Streptomyces clavuligerus: one gene and its partner. The protein of the gene in region 2 interacts with the protein of the main gene of each other region in a pairwise test. Links are inferred from orthologs where the notes say so. Each region holds a gene or a part of one and is shown on either strand. Other genes may lie near its edges. The genes, in order: CRV15_RS18940 and CRV15_RS23990.

Region 1 (8,381 bases), 1.2 Mb from region 2 along the record:
CTCTTCCATGACCTCCTCCGCCCGCTCCCTGCACCGCATCCGGGTCGGCTCCGCCCCCGACTCCTGGGGGGTGTGGTTCCCCGACGACCCGCGGCAGGTGCCCTGGCAGCGCTTCCTCGACGAGGTCGCCGAGGCCGGTTACGAGTGGATCGAGCTGGGTCCGTACGGCTATCTCCCCACCGACCCGGCGCGGCTGGCCGACGAGACCGCGCGGCGGGGGCTGCGGGTCTCGGCCGGAACGGTCTTCACCGGGCTGCACCACGGGCCCGCCGTCTGGGAGGAGACCTGGGCCCATGTCTCGGCCATCGCCGGGCTCACCCGGGCGATGGGCGCGGAGCACCTGGTGGTCATCCCCTCGTTCTGGCGGGACGACAAGACCGGGCAGGTACGGGAGAGCAGCACCCTGACGGCCCGCCAGTGGCGGGATCTGGCCGCTCAGACCGAGCGGCTGGGACGGGAGGTGCGCGAGCGGTACGGGCTGAGGATCGTCGTCCATCCGCACGCGGACACCCATATCGACACCGAGGAGAACGTCGCCCGCTTCCTCGACGCCACCGATCCCCGCGATGTCTCGCTCTGTCTGGACACGGGGCACTACGCGTACTGCGGCGGGGACAGCGTGAAGCTGATCGAGACCTACGGGGAGCGCATCGGCTATCTCCACCTCAAGCAGGTGGACCCGGAGGTCCTCGCCGGGGTGGTCGCCGAGGATCTGCCGTTCGGGCCCGCCGTGGGGCGCGGGGTGATGTGCGAGCCACCGTCCGGGGTGCCCGCCCTGGAGCCGGTGCTCGCGGCGGCACAGGCGCTGGACGTGGACCTCTTCGCCATCGTGGAGCAGGACATGTACCCCTGCCCGCCGGACCGGCCCCTTCCGATCGCCCGGCGGACCCGGCGTTTCCTGCGCTCCTGCGGCGCCTGACACCCATCCCGCGCAGCGCGGTCCGCAGCCCCCGCCGGGCCGTCCGGCGGGGGCGCCGCGCGCGGCCACGGCGGCACTGCGGGCCACCGCACGCGGGGCCCGTGGACAACAGCCGCCGTCCGGGTGAATTGTCGCCCGCTCATCACACGTGTCTCCGTTGCGCGGACCTTCCGTCACGAACGGTCGACATCCTTGCTCTCCCTCTCCACGCGGGGCCCTTCCGGGGCGCAGGCTCAGTGATCGATCGCCAGCGTTCGCGCGACAGGCCGATCGACGGTCCCCCGGCCGCCGCTGCCGCGCGTACAGGGAGGTGTCACACCGATGACGGAACGCGCGCTCTGGTCGTACAAGGACATCGCCACCCACATCCGGGTGCAGCCCGACACCGTCCGCACCTACCGCAAGCACGGTCTGCTCCCCCCGCCCGACGTGGTGGAGGGCGGCAGGCCGTTCTGGTACGTGGAGACCATTCATGTCTGGGTGGCCGGGCGGCCCGGATACCGGCGCGGCGCGAACCGGGGCGGCAGGGGCTGAACGTCCGCCGTGCGCACGGCTCCGCGCCCCGCCCGGGGCGCGGAGCCGCCCCCGGGACTCGCCATACCCCCTAGGGGTATTGTAGGGTGAGGGCCACAGGGAGGCGGGAGAGAGACCCGGCAGCCCCTGAACCGCCCATCCGTGCGCGCCATCCGCGCGCCGGACGTCCCGCGAGGAGAACGACATGACCGCGAAGACCGAGAACGAGATCGAGATCACCGCGACCGGCTCCGCCTCCGGCTGCTGCGGCGGCGGCTCCTGCGGCACGGGCGCGGCACCCGCGCAGACGGCCGGTGTCACCACCGTCTACCAGGTCTCCGGGATGACGTGCGGCCACTGCGAGGGGGCCGTCTCGGCCGAGGTCTCGGCCATCGCCGGGGTCTCCTCGGTGACCGCCGAAGCCGCGACCGGCAGGGTCACGGTCGTCTCCGAGGCGCCGCTGGACGAGGAGGCCGTGCGCGCCGCCGTGGACGAGGCCGGATACGAGCTGGTGGGCCCGGCCGCCTGAGCACCGGCGGCACCGCCGTCGGCGCCGGCAGCGCCGACACCTCGGACCTTCGGGGCCGTACCGATCAGCCGCACGACGGCCCGGTACGGCCCCGCTCCGCTTCCGGACACCGGCACCCCGGCCCGCCCCGGACCCCGCGCAGGTCACCCGGGCGTCCCGCGCCGGGTCGACAGGGCGTCGGCCGAGGCCACCGGAGCCCCTTGGAGAAATCTTTTCCGGCCACCCGCCGGGGCCACCGCACCAGAGGGCCCATCGGCGCCGAATGGCATCTGAGCAGGTCAAACCCATGATCCTAAAATCGGCCGACTCCGATTCGCCCGGTTTGCCCAGCGGCCGACACAGAGCCGTGACGCTTCGGTCGACTACATGTGACGCACAAGACCTTCACAAAGAGACCTAGATCACAGATATTTGGGGGTAACCATCGAGGCTCTTCATGAGTCTATGTGGGCGATGCCGAGAACGTCTTGGGGGACGTTCATGGGATGTCTTGGGGGACGTCCCAGGCAAGCGTTGGCCGGGGCACGTACCCGGGGAGCTATGAGCGGCCCTCCCGTGTGTGCGTACCCCGGCAGACCGCGCGGACACTCCGCGCCCCGAAACACCCGGCCGGGTCCCGTGGGGGGAATCCGCTCCGGGGATATGGGAAGCGCCCCGTTCGCCGACCCGTGGGGGGATCGGCAACGGGGCGCTTTCGTCTCTCCCGGGGCCGTACGGCCCCGCAGGGCCCCGGGCGGACACATCCCGGCCGCGGGGGCCGGACGGGGCCGTCCGGCCGGCACAGAGCCGTTCAGAGCGCCGCCCGCGCCGTGACCCCGAAGGGCGACGGCGCGGGCGGGCGGGGAACAGCGGGGGACGGCAGGCGTCAGCGGGCCTCGACCGGGACGAAGTCGCGCTCGACGACACCGGTGTAGATCTGGCGCGGACGGCCGATGCGGGAACCCGGCTCCTTGATCATCTCGTGCCACTGGGCGATCCAGCCGGGCAGCCGGCCGAGCGCGAAGAGCACGGTGAACATCTCGGTCGGGAAGCCCATGGCCCGGTAGATCAGACCGGTGTAGAAGTCCACGTTGGGGTAGAGCTTGCGCTCGACGAAGTAGTCGTCGGAGAGCGCGTGCTCCTCCAGCTTCAGGGCGATGTCCAGCAGCTCGTCGGACTTGCCGAGGGCCGAGAGGACATCGTGCGCCGCCGCCTTGATGATCTTCGCCCGGGGGTCGAAGTTCTTGTAGACGCGGTGCCCGAAGCCCATCAGGCGGACGCCGTCCTCCTTGTTCTTCACCTTGCGGATGAAGGTGTCGACATCGCCGCCACCGGCCTGGATGCCCTCCAGCATCTCCAGCACCGACTGGTTGGCGCCGCCGTGCAGCGGACCCCACAGGGCGGAGATGCCCGCGGAGATCGACGCGAACATATTGGCCTGCGAGGAGCCGACCAGCCGGACGGTGGAGGTCGAGCAGTTCTGCTCGTGGTCCGCGTGCAGGATGAGCAGCTTGTCCAGCGCCGCCACGACGACCGGGTCGAGGTCGTACTCCTGCGCCGGGACGGAGAACGTCATCCGCAGGAAGTTCTCCACGTAACCCAGGTCGTTGCGCGGATAGACGAAGGGGTGGCCGATCGACTTCTTGTAGGCGTACGCCGCGATCGTCGGCAGCTTGGCCAGCAGCCGGATCGTCGAGAGGTGGCGCTGCTTCTCGTCGAACGGGTTGTGGCTGTCCTGGTAGAACGTCGACAGCGCGCTGACCACCGAGGAGAGCATCGCCATCGGGTGGGCGTCGCGCGGGAAGCCGTCGAAGAACCGCTTGACGTCCTCGTGCAGCAGCGTGTGCTGGGTGATCTCGCCCTTGAAGGCGGCCAGCTCGTCCACGGTCGGAAGCTCGCCGTTGATGAGGAGGTAGGCCACCTCAAGGAAGGTGGAGCGCTCCGCCAGCTGCTCGATCGGGTAGCCCCGGTAGCGCAGGATGCCCCGCTCGCCGTCGAGATAGGTGATCGCGGATTTATAGGCGGCCGTGTTGCCGTAGCCGCTGTCCAGGGTCACCAGACCGGTCTGGGCTCGGAGCTTCCCGATGTCGAAGCCCTTGTCACCGACGGTGCTCTCGACCACCGGGTAGGTGTATTCACCGTCCGCGTACCGCAGTACTACAGAGTTGTCGCTCACGTCATCCCTCACCGACGTAGTGCCTCTTCTTCGAGGTGCCCTGACTGTCTCTACCATCCCCCATTTGGCCCAGCAGAGTGCACTCGGGGTCGACCGTTGGGCCTGTTGGCGGCACTCAGTGCCGTCAGCCTGCTCATCCTGCCCCGTTCGCCCTGATTCTGGAAGTCGGGGTGGCATTTCCCACCCCGGCACCGGGGGGCTTCCCCCGCCCGGCGCAGCCCCCGCCCTCAACGCCCCGCAAGCCGGTGATCGAGCGCGGTGAACCGTCTTCCTGCGGAAACGGTGCGCACGGCCTGCCCGATCGCCTTGCGTGAGCCGACCAGCACCACCAGCTTTCTGGCCCGGGTGACCGCCGTGTACAGCAGATTGCGCTGGAGCATCATCCAGGCACCTGTGGTGACCGGGATCACCACGGCGGGGTATTCGCTGCCCTGGGAGCGGTGGATGGTCACGGCGTAGGCATGGGCCAGCTCGTCCAGTTCGTCGAAGTCGTACGGCACCTCCTCGTCCTCGTCGGTCCGCACCGTCAGCCGCTGTTCCTCCAGGTGGAGGGCGGTGACCACGCCGACCGTGCCGTTGAAGACGCCATTGGCGCCCTTCTCGTAGTTGTTGCGGATCTGGGTGACCTTGTCGCCGACCCGGAAAATCCGGCCGCCGAAACGCTTCTCGGCCAGGTCCGGACGTGCGGGGGTAATGGCCTGCTGGAGCAGGCCATTGAGGACGCCCGCGCCCGCCGGACCCCGGTGCATGGGGGCCAGGACCTGGATGTCCCGTCGGGGGTCGAGACCGAATTTGGCCGGGATGCGATGGGCAGCCACTTCCACGGTGAGCCGTCCGGCGTCCTCCGTCTCCTCCTCGGCGAAGAGGAAGAAGTCCTTCAGCCCGGTGGTGAGGGGCGGCGCGCCGGAGTTGATGCGATGGGCGTTGGTCACCACGCCCGACTCCTGGGCCTGCCGGAAGATACGGGTGAGGCGCACCCTCGGAACCGGACCCTCCGCCGCCAGCAGGTCCCGCAGCACCTCCCCCGCGCCCACGCTCGGCAACTGGTCCACATCCCCGACGAGCAGCAGATGCGCCCCGGGGGCCACCGCCTTCACCAGCTTGTTGGCGAGCAGCAGATCGAGCATCGACGCCTCGTCGACGACGACGAGATCCGCGTCCAGCGGCCGGTCCCGGTCGTAGGCGGCGTCCCCGCCGGGCTTCAGCTCCAGCAGCCGGTGGACGGTGGACGCCTCCGCGCCGGTCAGCTCCGACAGCCGTTTCGCGGCCCGTCCGGTGGGCGCGGCGAGCACCACCTTGGCCTTCTTGGCGCGGGCCAGCTCGACCACGGAGCGGACGGTGAAGGACTTGCCGCAGCCGGGCCCGCCTGTCAGCACCGCCACCCTGCTGGTCAGCGCGAGCCGTACCGCCTGCTCCTGCTCGGGGGCCAGCTCGGCCCCCGTCCGCCGGGCGAGCCACTGAAGGGCCTTGCTCCAGTCCACGTCCTGGAAGGCGGGCATCCGGTCGCCGTCGGCGTGCAGCAGCCGCAGCACCTGGGCCGAGAGCGACAGCTCGGCACGGTGGAAGGGCACCAGATACACCGCCGTCACCGGCTCGCCGCCGTCCGGCGCCGGAACGGTCTCGCGGACGACCCCCTCCGCGTCCGCCGCCAGCTCCGCCAGGCAGTCGATGACCAGACCGGTGTCCACCTGAAGCAGTTTCACGGCGTCCGCGATCAGCCGCTCCTCGGGCAGGAAGCAGTGCCCCTGGTCGGTGGATTGCGACAGCGCGTACTGGAGCCCTGCCTTGACCCGCTCCGGGCTGTCGTGCGGAATCCCCACGGCCTGGGCGATCCGGTCGGCGGTGAGGAAGCCGATGCCCCAGACGTCCGCCGCCAGCCGGTAGGGCTGATTGCGGACCACCGAGATCGAGGCGTCCTCGTACTTCTTGTAGATGCGCACGGCGATCGAGGTGGAGACCCCGACCCCCTGGAGGAAGACCATGACCTCCTTGATGGCCTTCTGCTCCTCCCAGGCGGCGCCGATCAGCCGGGTCCGCTTGGGGCCGAGCCCGGGGACCTCGATCAGCCGCTTCGGCTCGCGCTCGATGACATCGAGCGTGTCCACACCGAAGTGGTCGACGATCCGCTCGGCGATCCTGGGCCCGATGCCCTTGATCAGGCCCGAGCCCAGATAGCGGCGTATGCCCTGGACGGTGGCGGGGAGGACCGTCGTGTAGTTCTCCACCGTGAACTGCTTGCCGTACTGCGTATGGGAGCCCCAGCGGCCCTCCATCCGCAGCGACTCCCCCACCTGGGCGCCGAGCAGCGACCCCACCACCGTGAGGAGATCGCCGGAGCCGCGGCCGGTGTCGACCCGGGCCACCGTCCAGCCGTTCTCCTCATTGGCGTAGGTGATGCGCTCCAGAACGCCTTCGAGCACTGCCAGATTGGACATGCCCCCGACGCTACCTCCGCCCTCGGACACCCGGCGGAGCCTGTGGAAAACTCCGGGCCGCGGGCCCCTCCCGCCGGGGCACGCGGACCCGCCCTCAGGCCCCGACCCCGGCGAGGGCACTCCCGTCGGGCCCGTACGCCACGGCCTTCACCCGCTGGCCGGAGCCCGGCTTCGGAGTCGAGTGGATGAATGTGTAGAAAGTACCCCAACCAGGGTAAGTGCCACGCAAACGGATAACGTTTGCCCGGTACTCCACCTTCCGGTACTCCACCACCACCCTCGTCGGCATGCGCTGGAGCCGGAACGTCCCGACGACGAGGCCCCCACCCCCGCCGGTGCGGAACACCTCGACGTCCAGACCTTCCGGGCCGACGCACCTGCCGCACCGGTAGCGGGCCCCGACCGGCCCGGTGACGAGGACATTCGGCTCCCGGTCCGCCCCCAGGACGGCGTGGAAGTCCGGTTCGATGACGACCCGTTCACCGGGCGCCACCTCGGTCGTCCCGTTCGCCACGGTCAGCGTGTCCGGCCTCGCCCCTGAGCGCGGTTTGGCGGCGTTGTCAGCGTTTCCGGACGAGGCCGGCCTCAAGTGGTGCAGGGCGCCCGTGCCCCAGAGCCCCAGCACCAGACAGAGCGCCAGGGTCACCGCCGCGTACGTCCGCCGCCGGACGGTCCGCGCGTACCGGGCCAGGCCCCCCATCCGCACCACCTGGTTCACGGGCGCCAGGGCGGTCGGCGGTTCGCCCGCCTCCCTCAGCAGGGCCGCCCGTACGGCGTTCTCCAGGCCCGTCAGATCGCCGGGCGCCGCCGTGAGCCGACACCGGCTCACCGGGGTGCCGTTGACGTGCCCGCCCCCGGCGCCACGGCCGGGAGCGGGTCGTCCTTCGCTCATGAGCGGGCCTCCTCGGCCTTCGGGCCGACCCCCGTGCGGTCCGCGCCGGGAGTACCCGCCCACTCCTGAAGCACCCCCGGCTGTTCCCGCAGCCGGTACAGGGCGCGCGCGGCGTGGCTGCGCACCGTACCGACGTGGGTGCCGAGGATATGGGCCACCTCCGATTCGCTGCGGTCCTCCAGATACCGCAGGACGATCACCGCCCGCTGACGGGCGGGCAGTCGGCGCAGGGCCTGGGCGACGGCCCCCGCCTCCGCGATGCCGTCCACGCGGTCCGGGGCCACGGTCTCCGGGAAGCAGGGCGTGAGCCATTCCCGGACCCGCTTCAACCGGGCCCGGTCCGCGTTCGTGTTGAGCAGAATGCGCCACACATAGGCGTCGGGTTCGTCGGCGCGCCGCACCCGTTCCCATTTCACATAGGTCTTGACCAGCGCCGATTGCACCAGGTCCTCCGCGTCGTGATGATTGCCCGTCAACAGGCGGGCGGTCCGTAACATCCGTGGCCACCGGCTCACCACGAAGGCCCGGAACTCGATCTCCGCGCTCGTCTTCACTCTGTCCGGTCCTCCGTGTCGGGGGCCGCTGTCCTCCGCACGGGCCGCGCGCCGCGTGCGGATGCGCCCGCCCCGTGGACCCGTACACCCTTCAGACGGCGTACGGGCCCTGCGGCTATGTCATCCCGCGCGAGATTTCCGCGGTCTGGCCGAAAATCACTGGTGGACGGTCAGAGCACCTGCTCCCGGAAGCGGGTGGCCGTCTCCGCCAGGAGCGACGCCCCGTCCCCGGCCCACAGGTCCTCGTTGAACAGCTCGACCTCGATCGGTCCGGTGTATCCGGCGGCGTCCATCAGCTCCCGCCAGTGGCGCAGCGGGATCGAGCCGTCGCCGAGCTGGCCGCGTCCGGTGAGGACCCCTTCGGGCAGCGGGGTGATCCAGTCG
Region 2 (8,429 bases):
CACGCCGACTACCGCCCGCGCGGCGACCGGTGGCGCGGGGACGAGAGGGAGATCGCCGCCTGGAAGGAGGGCCGGACCGGCTGCCCCGTCGTGGACGCCGGGATGCGGCAGCTCCGCCACGAGGGCTGGATGCACAACCGGGCCCGGCTGCTGACGGCGAGTTATCTCACCAAGACCCTCTACACGGACTGGCGGGTGGGCGCCCGCCACTTCCTGGAGCTGCTCGTCGACGGGGACATCGCCGACAACCAGCTCAACTGGCAGTGGGTGGCGGGCACCGGCACGGACACCCGGCCCGGACGGGTGCTCAGCCCGCTGGCCCAGGCCCGGCGGTTCGACCCGCACGGGGCCTATGTCCGCCGCTGGGTGCCGGAGCTGGCGGACCTCGGCGACCGGGAGATCCACTCCCCCGAGACCCTCGACCCGGCCCGCCGGGCCCGGCTCGGCTACCCCGATCCGCTGATCGACCCCGCCGAGGGCCGCGCCCGCTTCCGCCGCGCCCGTGGCCTGGACTGACCGGCCGGGCGGCCCCGGTACGCGCCGCGGTGCGGCCGATGGCGACGCGTGCGCCGTCGGCCGGGGCAGCCGCGCCCCGCGGTACGCGCCCGGCGGTGCGGCCGGGCGCGCGCGGGGACCGGCTCAGCCGACCGAGCTGTACGCGACCACGCCCCGCAGCAGCGCGTCCACCGCGCGCCGCGCGTTGCGGGCGACCGTGATGTTCTCGGCCGGAGCCGCGGCGGCGATCTGTCCCAGGACGTCGATCACCTGCTTGGTCCAGCGGACGAAGTCCCCCGCGGGCATCTCCGCCTCCCGCAGCACCTCGTCCAGGCTCTTGTCCTCGGCCCACTGGTACACGGCCCAGGCGAAGCCGAGATCCGGCTCCCGCTGGCCCACGCCCTCCGTCTGGTTGATCTTGAAGTCCTCCTCCAGGGCGTCGAGCCGCCCCCAGATGCGGACCATCTCGCCGAGCGCCGCCTTCACCCGGCCGCCGGGCACCTTCGGCGGCACCGCGTCGTCCGCCTGGCGTGCCTCGTACACCAGCGCCGAGACACACGCGGCCAGCTCCGCCGGGCTCAGCCCCTCCCACACCCGGTCCCGCAGACACTCGCTCGCCAGCAGATCCAGCTCGCCGTAGAGCCGGGCCAGCCGCTTGCCGTCCTCGGTGACCTCGTCGCCCCGGAGGTAGTCCAGCTCGGTGAGGAGGGCCACGATCCGGTCGAAGGTGCGGGCGATCGTATTGGTGCGGCCCTCGATCCGCCGCTCCAACTGCCGGGTGTCGCGCTGGAGCCGGTGGTGGCGCTCCGCCCAGCGGGCGTGGTCCTCGCGCTCGTCGCAGCCGTGGCAGGGGTGGGCCCGCAGCTCCGCCCGCAGCCGGGCGATCTCGCGGTCGTCGGCCGCCGCCGAGCGCTGCTTGCGGTGCCGCTCGGGCACGATGTGCCCGGCCTTGGTGCGCAGCGCGGAGGCCAGATCGCGCCGCGACTGCGGGGAGCGCGGATTGAACGACTTGGGGATGCGCATCCGCTCCAGCGGCTCCACCGGCACCGGGAAGTCGATCGACGCCAGCCGCTTGACCTGCCGCTCCGCCGTCAGCACCAGCGGCCGGGGGCCGTCGTGCTGCTCGAAGCCGCGATGGCCGTTGGTCCGGCCCGCCGGCACCCCCGGGTCGAGGACGAGCGCGAGCCCGGCGAACTTGCCGGTCGGCACATGGATCACGTCCCCGGGCTTCAGCCGCTCCAGCGAGACCGCCGCCGCGGCCCGCCGCTGGGCCGCGCCCTGCTTCGCCAGATCCGACTCACGGTCCTTCAGCTCCCGGCGCAGCCGGGCGTACTCCTCGAAGTCGCCGAGGTGGCAGGTCATCCCCTCGCGATAGCCCTCAAGACCGGCCTCGTTCTTCTGCACCTGACGGGAGATGCCGACGACCGACCGGTCCGCCTGGAACTGCGCGAACGAGGTCTCCAGCAGTTCGCGCGAGCGGTGCCGCCCGAACTGCTGCACCAGGTTGACCGCCATGTTGTACGAGGGTTTGAAACTGGAGCGCAGCGGATACGTCCGCGTCCCGGCGAGGCCCGCGAGCGCCGCCGGGTCCATGGCCCGCTGCCACAGCACCACCGCGTGGCCCTCGATGTCGATGCCGCGCCGCCCGGCCCGCCCGGTGAGCTGGGTGTACTCGCCGGGGGTGATGTCGGCGTGCTGCTCCCCGTTCCACTTGACGAGCTTCTCCAGGACCACCGAGCGCGCGGGCATGTTGATGCCGAGCGCCAGGGTCTCGGTGGCGAAGACGGCCTTCACCAGGCCCCGGACGAACAGCTCCTCGACGACCTCCTTGAAGGTGGGCAGCATGCCCGCGTGGTGCGCGGCGATGCCCCGCTCCAGCCCTTCGAGCCACTCGTAGTAGCCGAGGACGTGCAGGTCCTCGCCGGGGATGGCGGCGGTGCGCTCCTCGACGATCTCGCGTACCCGCGCCCGTGCGGCGTCGTCGTTGAGCCGCAGTCCGGCGTACAGGCACTGCTGGACGGCGGCCTCGCAGCCGGCCCGGCTGAAGATGAACGTGATCGCGGGCAGCAGGCCCTCGGCGTCGAGCCGCTCGATCACCTCGGGGCGGCCCGGGGTCCAGATCCGGCCGCGGCTGCGGCGCTCGCGCTCCCGGTCGGCCTCGCGGACCATCTTGCCCCGGCGGCGGTCGCGCGGGTTGTACGTGCGCTGGTTCTCCATCCGGGCGAGCCGGACGAGGTCGGGATTGACCTCGCGGCGGCCGGTGCCGCGCCCGCCGTGGTCGGTCTCCTCCTCGAAGAGGTCGTACATCCGGCGCCCGGCCAGCACATGCTGCCAGAGCGGCACGGGCCGGTCCTCGGAGACGATCACGGCGGTGTCGCCGCGGACGGTGTCGAGCCAGTCGCCGAACTCCTCGGCGTTGGAGACGGTCGCGGAGAGCGACACCAGCGTCACGGACTCGGGAAGGTGAATGATCACTTCCTCCCAGACCGCGCCCCGGAAGCGGTCGGAGAGGTAGTGGACCTCGTCCATGACCACATAGCCGAGGCCGAGCAGCGAGGAGGAGCCCGCGTAGAGCATGTTCCGCAGGACCTCGGTGGTCATGACGACCACCGGCGCCTCGGCGTTGACGCTGTTGTCGCCGGTGAGCAGGCCGACCTTCTCCGCCCCATAGCGTTTGACGAGGTCGGTGTACTTCTGGTTGGAGAGGGCCTTGATGGGCGTGGTGTAGAAGCATTTGCGGCCCTGGGTCAGGGCCAGGTGGACGGCGAACTCGCCCACGATGGTCTTGCCGGACCCGGTGGGCGCGGCGACGAGCACGCCCTGCCCCGCCTCCAGGGCCCGACAGGCCTCGATCTGGAACGTGTCGAGATCGAATGCGTACAGTTCGCGGAAGGGGGCCAGCGCGGTGGCCTCCTCCGCGGCGCGGGTGCGGGCGGCGGCGTAGCGCTCGGCCGGTGAGAGATCCTCGGTCATCTTGTTGTCGAGCCTACCCAAGAGGTACGACAGTCAGCGCGGGGTTAACGTCCGGCCTTCGGATCCTGCCCGGCTGCCGGGGTCAGGCCGGGGCACCGGGTGGCAGGGGGGCGCGGGCGCCGAGGACCCGTACCGCGCCGGGCACACAGCGCGCGGTCAGCGGCAGCGGCCCCACCGGCTCCCCGTCGGCGTATCCGGTGATCCCCGGCGCCCGGAGCGCGACGGAGCGGGCCCGGTGGACGGTGACGGCGGGGTGGTCGGCATGGGTGCCCCGGTAGACCCGGGGGAAGACCCGCAGCAGGGTCCTGCGGTCACAGGCCGCGACGACGGTGACGTCGAGGAGCCCGTCGTCCATCCGCGCCCCGGGGCACATCCGCATGCCGCCGCCGTACATCGGGCCATTGCCCACGGCGACCAGGACGGCCTCGGTCTCCAGGGCGGGTCCTCCGTCGAGCCGCATCCGGTACGGGAGGGGGCGCAGCGCGGCGAGTTCCGCGAGCGTCGCCAGGTCGTAGCGGAAGCGTCCGGCGGGCAGCCGCGTCCGGGCGCCGCGCTCGGCGACGAGGGAGTCGAAGCCGGTGGCGAGGATGGTGCCGAACCAGCGCTCCCCGGCCCGGCCCAGGTCGAGCGCGGGGGCGGGGGCGGCCTTGAGCGCGGTGGCGGCGAGCCGTCCGGCGCGGGCCGGGTCCCGCACCGGAAGCCCCAGGGAGCGGGCGAAGTCGTTGCCGGTGCCGACGGCGACGACGCCGAGCGGGGTGGTGGTCCCGGCGACCGCCTGGAGGGCGAGGGACACCATGCCGTCGCCGCCGACGGCGATCAGTGCCCCGGTGCCGAGGGCGACGGCCTCGTGGGCGCGGCGCGCGGCGTCCCGGGCGTCCTCTCCGACGACGGTCCGGACGAGGAATCCGGCGCCGCGCAGCTCCCGCGCGGCGGGCTTGGCGGCCCGCGCGCCCCGTCCGCGTCCGGCGGCCGGGTTGACGAAGAGGGTGATCTCGCTGGTCACCCGTGCGACGTTACGGCACGGCCGGGGCCGGGCCCAGGGGTTCGCGCGGCCGGTGCCGCCGGGTGGAGCGGCGCGCGCGGCCGGACTCGCGGGCGGGTCGGGGACCGGCCCGGGTCGGGCTCAGGCTCGGGCTCGGGCTCAGGTCGGGCTCAGGTCGGGCTCGGGCTCGGGCTCAGGTGATGTCGTCGTAGCCGCTCTGCCGGTGGACGCGGGAGCCCTCGCTGTCGCCGGTGGACTGTCCGGGGACGCCGGGGCGGGCCGCGACGGGCTCGACCGGGTCGATGTCCTCGGGGGTGAGGTCCAGCTCGGACGCCTCGTCGTCACCGGGGCCACGGGCCTCGATCAGGGCCCGGCGCCGGTCGTTGAAGAGGGAGAAGCCGGTGGCGAGGAAGTAGAGCAGGATGATCGGCGCCGCGAGCAGCATCATGGTGATCGGCTCGGTGCTGGGGGTGGCGACCGCGGAGAAGACCGTGATGCCCATGATCATGCCGCGCCACCAGCCGAGCATCCGCCGCCCGGTGATCACGCCGCCCATGTTGAGCATGACCAGCAGCAGGGGCAGTTCGAAGGCGAGGCCGAAGACGACCACCATGCGGGTCACGAGGTCGAGCAGTTCGTCCAGCGGCAGCAGGTTGTCCACACCGACGGGGCTGAACTCGATCAGTACCTTGGCCGTGGTCGGCAGCACCTGGTAGGCGAACCAGCCGCCGCCGAGGAAGAGCGGGAAGCCCGCCGCGACGAACCAGAGGGCGTACTTCTTCTCGTTCCGGTGCAGACCGGGCGCGAGGAAGGCCCAGACCTGGTAGAGCCAGACCGGCGAGGCGAGGACCACGCCCGCCATCAGGGAGACCTTCAGCGCGAGCGTGAACGGGGTCAGGAGACCATTGATGGTGATCTTCGCGCAGGTCTTGCCCTCCTTCATCTTCGCCAGTTCGGAGAAGCTCGCGGGGCAGCCCACGGACTCCAGGACGGGCTTGGTGAAGAGGTTGATGATGTCGTTGTAGAAGAAGGCGGCGACGACGGTGACGGCGACGATCGCCAGCAGCCCCTTGGCCAGCCGGTTGCGCAGCTCGCGCAGATGCTCGACCAGGGGCATCCGCCCCTCGGGGTTGTTCTCCTTCTTGCGGGCAGACTTGAGCAACCCACGTCCTCATCTCGTGTGGCAGACCCCTGCCGGTGCCAGGGCCTGTGGGCGGCCCGGTCTAGCGCTGGGTGGAGTCCGTCGGCTCGGTCACCGGACGGGCGTGGCTCACATCGCCGGGCGCCGCCTTGATGGTGCGCGGGGCGGGCTGCTCGGCGCTCTGGCCGGGGTTCGGCGGGTCGGCCGGGGCGGTCTGCTGCCCCTCGGACTTCATCGCCTTGGCCTCGCTCTTGAGGATGCGGGCCGACTTGCCCAGCGAACGGGCCATGTCGGGGAGCTTCTTGGCACCGAACAGCAGGATGATCACAACAAGGATCAGAATCAGCTCAGGGGCGCCGATCTTTCCACCGAACATAAGTGTGTACCTTCTCACCGAGGCGGCTGGGGTGGTGCGGGGGCCGGCGGCCGGGCGTCGCCCGGGCACCGCACTGACTGCGATCGTAACCCGGGAGAGTAACCCCCCGGCAATGCCCAGGCGGACTCCACCTTGCGCGGAGGTGGCCTGCCACCTGGGCAGACGACCGAAATCGGGTTCGGGTTGCCCCTCCCGTCCATCTCCAGTGATATTTCGGGTCCCCGGCCGCGCTCCGGCGGGCCGCTCCCGCGGTCACTCCCGGCGCAGGGTCTCGGCGCCGTGCGCCAGGCCGGTGGCCGCCCGCTCCAGGTCCTCGGCGGCGCGGTTGATCCGCTCCGCGGTCCGGGCGACCTCCTGGCCCAGCCGCCGGGCCTCCAGGAAGACCCGGACACCGAGGACGCCGAGGACGGCGATCCCGAGGAAGCCGCACACGACGGCGAGCATGGGCCAGAACATGGGGAGAGCCTAGACCGTCCCCGGGCCGGGGGTGAGCCGCAGGGTGCGCACCCCGCCGCCGGTCAGCAGCTCCACGATCCGCTCCCCCGCGGGCTTGCGGACCGAGGCGCCGCACGCGGGGCAGGTGAAGGAGTAGAACGTGGTCCGGCGGCTGCCGCCGATCGCCAGCCGCAGCGACTCGGCGGACAGTTCGCAATGGGCCCGGCAGGTGGGGCAGGCCGCCTTGAAGAGCACCGGGCCCATGGACGCCGCCGCCGCGAGATCCGACATCAGCGACATATCACCTTATGCCTCCTCGGCATCCCCGTGGAGGTGACCGTGCGCGGCCACCGTGTCCCCGCCGGCCGCCGTACCTTCCGGCGCGCCCTTCCCGTCCCCGCCGGCCCCGGTGTGCCCGTCGTCCCCGGTGTCCGCAGTGTCCCCTGCGTCCGCGTCGTGCCCCGGGTGCGGGGCTTCCCCGGCCTCGGCGTACGCGGCCAGCGCCTCCCGGGCCGCGCGGCGGGCCGCCCCGGCCAGCTCAGCGGGGGCGACGATCCGCCCGTCCCGGCCCAGCCGCAGCGCCAGTCGGCGCAGCAGGGCCGGGGACGGGGTCCGCAGCGTGATCCGCAGCCCTCCGTCGGGCAGCTCCTCCGCCTGGTCGTGCGGGTAGTACTCGGCCACCCAGCGGCCCGCGGGCCCCACGTCGACGACCACCTCGGGGTCGTCCGCCGACGGCTGCACCAGCCCCTCGGAGAGATCCCGCAGCTCGATCCGGGGCGGCGCCGACACCGCGTCCAGCAGCCGGATCTCGGCCACCCGGTCCAGCCGGAAGGTCCGGCGCGCCTCCGAGAGGCGGCACCATGCCTCCATATAGGTGTGCCCCACGGCGAACAGCCGGATCGGGTCGACCTCCCGCTCGGTCAGCTCGTCCCGCGCGGGCGAGTAGTAGCGCAGCCACAGCCTCCGGCGCTCCGAGATCGCCCGGTCCACCTCGGCGAAGACGCCGCCCTCGGCCTCGAAGGTCACCGAGAGCCGGGCCGACGCGCCCGCCGCCTCCCCGGCGGCGGCCTCCAGCTTCGCGGTGGCCCGCAGCAGCGCCTCGCGGTCGCCCTCGCGCAGCCCCGGCAGGGTCGCCACGGCGCGCGCCGCCACCAGCAGCGCGGTCGCCTCGTCGGCGGCCAGCCGCAGCGGCTCGGCCACGTCGTCCGGGTTGTGCCACCAGATCCGGTCGCCGTCGGTGTCGATGTCCAGCAGATCACCGCCGCGGAAGCTCGTCCCGCACATCGGCAGCACATCGAGGTCCGAGATCAGCTCGTCCTCGGAGATCCCGAACGCGCGGGCCACGTCGCCCACCCGGGCACCGGGGCGTTCCCGCAGATAGGTCACCAGCGACAGCATCCGCCGGGTCTGGTCAATGGCGTTGGCGGCCATGGTCCTCGTACTTCCCCTCAGCCCTCGGCCACCGCACGCAGCCGGTCGAGCACATCGGCCCGCAGATCCGCGGGCTCCACCACGACCACATCCGGGCCGAACTCCACCAGCCAGGCGTCGAGGCCGTGCCCGTACGGGATCTCCAGCTCGTCCCAGCCGCCGCCCAGCTCGCGCGCCGAGGCGGCGCGGGCCCGCAGCGGATAGCCGCAGCCCGTGCGGAGCCTGATCCGCGCCGTCCGGGTCGCGGTCTCGCCCGCCCAGCGCTCCACCGTCTCCCGGACCGTGGACACATCGGGCACCGGCGCGGTGAACGCCCCGGCGCGGGAGCGCACCCGGCCGGTGATGCGCGAGAGGCGGAAGACGCGCTCGGCGCCCCGGGCGCGGTCCCAGCCCGCGAGGTACCAGTGGCCGCGCCAGCACTCCAGCGTCCACGGCTCCACCTGGCGCTCCTGGGGGCGGGCCGCCGTGGAGTTGCGGTACTCGAAGGTCACGGGCCTGCGGTCACGGCAGGCGAGCATCAGCGGCTCGAACGCGGCCTCGTGCACGGGGATGCGCGGCTCCAGGGCGCTCTGCCGGTCGTCGAAGGCGTCCTCGGC

What was found.
Region 1: the proteins of CRV15_RS23990 (region 2) and CRV15_RS18940 interact in binary tests that used the Escherichia coli proteins (3 or more experiments, as listed by UniProt). The link is inferred for Streptomyces clavuligerus from one-to-one orthologs.

Annotation. Positions count from the first base shown.
Region 1 is NZ_CP027858.1:4,496,785-4,505,165, reverse strand. The notes cover bases 1,972-4,879. They hold CRV15_RS18940 (citrate synthase), read right to left. Parts: upstream 4,117-4,879; coding sequence 2,827-4,116; downstream 1,972-2,826. Other genes in these bases: recD2 (SF1B family DNA helicase RecD2), read right to left, coding at 4,344-4,879. In the rest of the region: CRV15_RS18955 (sugar phosphate isomerase/epimerase family protein), read left to right, coding at 8-919; CRV15_RS18950 (MerR family transcriptional regulator), read left to right, coding at 1,241-1,453; CRV15_RS18945 (heavy-metal-associated domain-containing protein), read left to right, coding at 1,638-1,961; more of recD2, read right to left, coding at 4,880-6,551; CRV15_RS18930 (hypothetical protein), read right to left, coding at 6,646-7,443; CRV15_RS18925 (SigE family RNA polymerase sigma factor), read right to left, coding at 7,440-7,997; CRV15_RS18920 (sugar phosphate isomerase/epimerase family protein), read right to left, coding at 8,168-8,381.
Region 2 is NZ_CP027858.1:5,677,906-5,686,334, reverse strand. The notes cover bases 2,512-5,467. They hold CRV15_RS23990 (diacylglycerol kinase), read right to left. Parts: upstream 4,472-5,467; coding sequence 3,551-4,471; downstream 2,512-3,550. Other genes in these bases: tatC (twin-arginine translocase subunit TatC), read right to left, coding at 4,644-5,467; CRV15_RS23995 (DEAD/DEAH box helicase), read right to left, coding at 2,512-3,468. Outside these bases: CRV15_RS24000 (cryptochrome/photolyase family protein), read left to right, coding at 1-516; more of CRV15_RS23995, read right to left, coding at 640-2,511; more of tatC, read right to left, coding at 5,468-5,612; Sec-independent protein translocase subunit TatA, read right to left, coding at 5,674-5,967; CRV15_RS23975 (hypothetical protein), read right to left, coding at 6,220-6,423; CRV15_RS23970 (hypothetical protein), read right to left, coding at 6,433-6,702; CRV15_RS23965 (helix-turn-helix transcriptional regulator), read right to left, coding at 6,709-7,833; CRV15_RS23960 (helix-turn-helix transcriptional regulator), read right to left, coding at 7,851-8,429. UniProt on the Escherichia coli protein: In vitro phosphorylates phosphatidylglycerol but not diacylglycerol; the in vivo substrate is unknown.